DNA from 2 places in the Pseudomonas sp. JL23 genome. Region 1 is predicted to be linked to the other one. Evidence: predicted binding sites of a transcription regulator. Region 1 holds the regulator's gene; the other holds the start of a gene.

Region 1 (3,111 bases):
CACTGCTTTTGGCGCTACGCAGTTCTTTGCGGGTTTCTGCGTTATCCAGCATGCCGGCGATCTGGCGCAACAACTCGAGGTGGGCGTCGGTGGCCGCTTCGGGGACCAGCAGGACGAACAGCAGATCGACAGGTGCGCCGTCGATGGCGTCGAAGTCGATGGGCTTTTCCAGGTGAAATACCGCGCTGACCGGGTCAATGCAGCCCTTCATCCGGCAATGGGGGATGGCGATGCCGTTGCCAAAACCGGTCGAACCCAGTTTTTCGCGGGCAACAAGGCTCTCAAACACCGTGCGATTATCCAGGGCAGCAATGTCATGGGTAATCAGTTCGGCGATTTTTTCGAGTACGCTTTTTTTACTGCCACCCGGCACGTTCACGAATGAACGGCCGGGGGTCAGGATATTTTCAAGTCGGATCATGTAGGTGGGGTATCAGCGCGCCGCTGCACCTTGCAGGCTGCGTTGCTGTTTTTCCTTATGCTTGAGCAATTGTCTGTCGAGCTTGTCGGTCAGGAGGTCGATCGCTGCGTACATGTCGGCATGTTCCGCGTTGGCGACCACCTCTCCGCCGGGGATGTGCAGGGTGGCTTCGATTTTCTGTTTCAACTTCTCGACCTCCATGATCACCTGCACATTGGTGATTTTGTCGAAGTGGCGCTCCAGTCGTCCGAGTTTCTCGGTGATGTAGTCGCGTAGGGCGTCGGTCACATCCAGTTGATGTCCACTGATGTTGACTTGCATACCGCTTTCTCCTTATTGCCAGTGCATAGAGAGGCAGGCTTATGCCTGCCACTGGAACGCTGCCAGCTTGCCATCGTCACATCAGGCGCTTGCGCTCACTGGACGGTGCTATCCCAAGTGATTCGCGGTATTTGGCTACTGTGCGACGGGCTACTTGAATGCCTTGTGCCTCCAGTAAACCAGCGATCTTGCTGTCACTCAACGGCTTTTTCTGATTTTCCGCAGCAACCAGTTTTTTGATGATCGCGCGGATGGCCGTGGACGAGCATTCTCCGCCTTCGGAGGTACTTACGTGGCTTGAGAAGAAATACTTCAGTTCGTAGATGCCGCGGGGGGTATGCATGAATTTCTGCGTGGTGACGCGGGAAATGGTCGATTCATGCATGCCGACCGCTTCGGCGATATCGTGCAGGACCAGAGGCTTCATCGCCTCGTCGCCGTACTCGAGGAAGCCGCGCTGATGCTCGACGATCTGGGTGGCGACCTTCATCAGGGTTTCGTTGCGGCTCTGCAGGCTCTTGATGAACCAGCGGGCTTCCTGCAACTGATTGCGCATGAAGGTGTTGTCGGCACTGGTATCGGCGCGACGGACGAAACCGGCGTACTGCGGATTGACGCGCAGGCGCGGCACCGACTCCTGATTGAGTTCGACCAGCCAGCGCTCGTTGTCCTTGCGCACGATCACGTCGGGGACCACGTATTCAGCTTCGCTGGACTCGATCTGTGAGCCCGGGCGCGGATTGAGGCTCTGTACCAGCTCGATGACCTGGCGCAGTTCTTCTTCCTTGAGCTTCATGCGGCGCATCAGTTGGGTGTAGTCGCGGCTGCCCAGCAGGTCGATGTAGTCGGTGACCAGGCGCTGAGCCTCGGCCAGCCAGCGGGTCTTGGCGGGCAGCTGGCGCAGTTGCAGCAGCAGGCATTCGCTGAGGTTACGCGCGCCGATGCCGGCTGGCTCGAATTGCTGGATACGGTGCAGAACCGCTTCTATTTCATCCAGTTCGATGTCCAGCTCGGGATCGAAGGCGTCGAGGATTTCTTCGAGCGTCTCGTCCAGGTAGCCCTGGTTGTTGATGCAGTCGATGAGAGTGACGGCGATCAGGCGATCGGTGTCGGACATTGGCGCCAGGTTCAGTTGCCAAAGCAGGTGGCTTTGCAGGCTTTCCCCGGCCGAGGTACGGGTGGTGAAGTCCCATTCGTCGTCGTCATTGCTGGGCAGGCTGCTGGCGCTGGTCTGGTAGACGTCTTCCCAAGCGGTATCCACCGGCAATTCGTTGGGGATGCGTTCGCCCCATTCACCGTCTTCCAGGTTGTCCACGGTTGGCGCGGATTCCTGCTGGTAGGTTGGCTCCTGGATCTCGGTGCTGGTTTTCGCTTCGACGTTGTCGGCCAGTGGGTCGGCGTTGTCGAAGTCGTCGCCTTCTTCCTGGCGTTCCAGCATGGGATTGGACTCCAGCGCTTCCTGGATTTCCTGTTGAAGGTCCAGAGTCGACAACTGAAGTAAGCGGATGGCCTGTTGCAGCTGCGGCGTCATCGTCAGCTGCTGGCCCATTCTCAAGACTAGCGATGGTTTCATGGCAGGGGCTAAACACCTTATTCGCCGGCGCACACGCGCCATCCACTACAGGGCGCCGGGGCGCCAACATAAGCAAATTATATGCCTGAAACCGAAGTGTTTGCCTAGAGTGTGATGCAATTAAAATTGCATCATCCCCGGCCCTCAGGCATTGCCCGTTGCAGGGCAGTGAAGCATCGCAGCCATCAGAGGCGAAATTCGTGTCCGAGGTAGACTTCTTTCACCAACTGGTTGGCCAGAATGGTTGCCGAGTCGCCTTCGGCGATCAGTTGCCCGTCGTTGACGATGTAGGCGGTTTCACAGATGTCCAGAGTTTCACGGACGTTGTGGTCGGTGATCAGGACGCCGATGCCCTTGGCCTTGAGGTGATAAATGATTTGCTTGATGTCGCCGACCGAAATCGGGTCTACACCGGCGAAGGGTTCGTCGAGCAGGATGAACTTCGGTGAGGTTGCCAGCGCGCGGGCAATCTCGACCCGGCGACGTTCGCCACCGGACAGGCTCATGCCCAGGTTGTCGCGGATGTGGCTGATGTGGAATTCCTGCAACAGGCTTTCCAGCTCTTTGCGGCGGGCAGCGGTATCCAGTTCCTTGCGGGTTTCAAGGATCGCCATGATGTTGTCTGCAACCGACAGCTTGCGAAAGATCGAGGCTTCCTGAGGCAGATAGCCGATACCGGCGCGGGCACGGCCGTGCATGGGCTGGTGGCTGACATCCAGATCGTCGATCAGTACGCGACCCTGGTCCGCCTGGACCAGGCCTACGATCATATAGAAGCAGGTCGTCTTGCCTGCGC
Region 2 (3,111 bases), 930 kb from region 1:
TCCGGCGGCGGGAGCCGCGTTAATTCCCCTGGAGCTGAGTGATGGCGCCATTCTGGGCGTTGATGATGGGGATCCGGTGATTTCCCGGATGGTCCGTACCTTCAACCCGGCTCACACCGACTCCTATAACGAAACCTTTTCCAGTGACATCTACGACGGCCAGGGCAACAGGCATCAGCTGAGTCACTATTTCGTCAAGGACGGCGTCAACAGTTGGAACCTGCATATGTTGGTCAACGGGCGTAATCCCCTTGATCCGGAACGTACCGACCCGATGACCGCGAGCATGCTGTTTGATAGCGACGGTTCCCTGCGCACGCTCCTCGCCAGCGACGGCATGCTGGTTGAGGACAAGAAGCTGACGCTCCATGGCTGGATACCGGCCAAGGTAGACAATCCCGGTTCCCAGAATCAGAAGTGGGTGGCCAACGGCGCCCAGGCCAGTGCGGACGGCCTGACCATCGATCTGACCCGCTTGACCCAGTACAACAACAAGAACAATCGTGCATCGCCGCAGGTCGACGGCTATGCGGCGGGGAGTCTCAACGGCCTGAAAGTCGACGATGACGGCATGCTGCGGGCGGCCTTCAGCAATGGCTTGTATCGCAATGTCGGGCAAGTGCTGCTCGCCAACTTTGCCAATGTGCAGGGCTTGCAGCCACTGGACGGTACGCGTTGGCGCGAGACCTACGCCTCGGGCGCTGCCACCACTGATACGCCCAAGTCGGGGATGCTGGGCGGTGTGGTAGCGGGGTCACTGGAGGGCTCCAATGTCGACTTGCCGGGGCAATTGATCGAGCTGATCCAGGCGCAGATGGCGTTCCAGGCCAACTCCAAGGCGGTGTCGACCGAGGCGACGGTGATGCAGACCTTGCTTCAGTCGGTCTAGTTACGGGGTTGTAAATGGCCTTGTGGGACCGGCTTCAGCCGGGAAGACACAATGACAGGCGCTGGAAAAGCATCGTTCATGCCTACGCTTTCCCGGCAGAAGCCGGTCCCACAGGCAGAACCCGCCAACCGTCTGCGCTATCTACGCCTAAACCGAGCAATCCGATTTGACGAACGCCCCGTGCAAGCGGGTCCAGCCCGGCCCCGGGCTGGTCTGGGCGCAGACAATCCGGCTGTCGCCCTGCCAGCGGTAGTAATAGGCCGGTGCGGCAATGGCGGTGCCCAGGGCAAGGCTCAGGCTGAGAAGGGCAATAAGGCGAGACATTGACGTTCCTGAAAGCGGTTATCTGCCATGAGTCCCTGCAAGTATCGGTCCGGCATCGCCATGCAGTTTTTTTGGCGCTCCTGCGAGCGGGTTTTGCGCGCGGTTTTTTCAGGCGACGGCGCGAGCCCGTCAATGCTGGGGATTGAAGCTTTTGTATCAAGCTCGACAAGTTGGTTCAAATATTGCTTTGCCCTGTATAGAACAGCTACAGGCGGCAAGCGTCTGTCGGAGGAGGACTACTGTGGACAAGTTGATTTACGTGGCGATGAGCGGGGCGTCTGAAAACGCCGTTGCGCAAAAGGCCCATGCCAACAACCTGGCAAACGTCTCGACCAATGGCTTCATGCGCGACCTGGAGCAGGCTCGCTCGATGCCGGTTTTCGGCGAGGTCAATCCTTCGCGCGCCTATGCCATGAGCGAACGTCCCGGTACCGACTTCTCCGGCGGTGCCATGGTCCAGACCGGTCGGGAACTTGACGTTGCCGTCAAGGGCGATGGCTGGATTGCCGTGCAGACACCTGACGGCAAAGAAGCCTATACCCGCTCCGCCGGTATGAACATCGACAGCCTTGGCGTGTTGCGGGCTGGCAATGGTTTGCCGGTCTTGGGCAATGGCGGGCCGATTGCCGTGCCGCCCCAGCAGCAGATCGAGATCGGTGCCGACGGCACGATCAGTGTCCGCTCCTTGGGTGAAAGTCCGCAGGTCATGGCTCAGATCGACCGCCTCAAGCTGGTCAATCCCGATGTCAAGAACATGGAAAAGGGCCCCGATGGCCTGATGCACACCAAGGATGGCTCGGCGCCTGCCGTCGATGCCAACGTTCAGGTCGAGTCCGGCTTCCTTCAGGCGAGCAACGTTAACGCCGTTGAAGAGATGACCGCAGTGATGACCTTGTCCAAGAATTTCGAATTGTCCGTCAAGATGATGAAAACCGCCGAAGACAACGATCAATCTATGGCGCGCGTCTTGCAGAGCTAAACCATTGACAGTCGGCGTCGATAATCAGGCGCCTGAGGAGAGACAGAATGCTTCCAGCACTTTACGTTGCCAAAACCGGTCTGGCCGCTCAGGACACCAACCTGACGACCATCTCCAACAACCTGGCAAACGTGTCCACCACCGGTTTCAAAAGCGATCGCGCCGAGTTCCAGGACTTGCTGTATCAGATCAAACGTCAGCCAGGCGCCCAGTCGACCCAGGACAGCGAACTGCCGTCCGGTCTGCAACTGGGTACCGGTGTGCGCATTGTCGGCACGCAGAAGAACTTCACCGCCGGCAGCCTGCAAACCACCAATAACCCGTTGGACCTGGCCGTCAATGGCCGTGGTTTCTTCCAGGTTCGTCAACCGGACGGCACCATTGCCTACAGCCGTGACGGTACTTTCCACCTGGACAGCAACGGCCAGATCGTGACCGCCAACGGTTATGCCCTTGAGCCTGCGATCGTCGTACCGCAGAACTCCCAGACCTTTACCGTAGGTCAGGACGGCACCGTGTCGATCACCACCGCTGCCAACCCGGCAACGCCACAGATCATCGGTAACATCCAGACCGCCGACTTCATCAACCCGGCCGGCCTGCAGGCCAATGGTGGCAACCTGTTCCTGGAAACCGCTTCCAGCGGCGCCCCGCAGGTCGGTACTCCGGGTCTGAACGGTCTGGGCACCACGCTGCAGAACACCCTGGAAAACTCCAACGTCAGCACCGTTGAAGAGCTGGTCAACATGATCACCACTCAGCGTGCCTACGAGATGAACTCCAAGGTGATCTCCACCGCAGACCAGATGCTGCAAAACATTACGCAAAACCTGTAACGACCTGACAGTCAGGCGCCTGGTCAAGGCGCTGCGGCTGTCGCTACAACTGATCACACACGGCGCCCGTCGGGCGTCTGCTA

Evidence for each region. Region 1 encodes sigma-54, which starts transcription at its own class of promoters, with help from an activator protein. Its sites were predicted from a motif close to ANTGGCATNNANNTTGCTNT; they were not measured.
Region 2: a site for sigma-54 is predicted at 1,383-1,402, ahead of AC1Z24_RS09100 (flagellar basal body rod protein FlgF). Genes of this name have one in related genera too.

The regions. Positions count from the first base shown of each region.
Region 1 covers NZ_CM167795.1:1,008,693-1,011,803, forward strand. The annotation lists gene ptsN (PTS IIA-like nitrogen regulatory protein PtsN) at 1-421, opposite strand, end outside; gene hpf (ribosome hibernation-promoting factor, HPF/YfiA family) at 434-742, opposite strand; gene AC1Z24_RS04870 (RNA polymerase factor sigma-54) at 819-2,315, opposite strand; gene lptB (LPS export ABC transporter ATP-binding protein) at 2,501-3,111, opposite strand, start outside.
Region 2 covers NZ_CM167795.1:1,937,173-1,940,283, forward strand. The annotation lists gene AC1Z24_RS09090 (flagellar hook-basal body complex protein) at 1-889, shown strand, start outside; gene AC1Z24_RS09095 (hypothetical protein) at 1,037-1,213, opposite strand; gene AC1Z24_RS09100 (flagellar basal body rod protein FlgF) at 1,455-2,192, shown strand; gene flgG (flagellar basal-body rod protein FlgG) at 2,240-3,028, shown strand.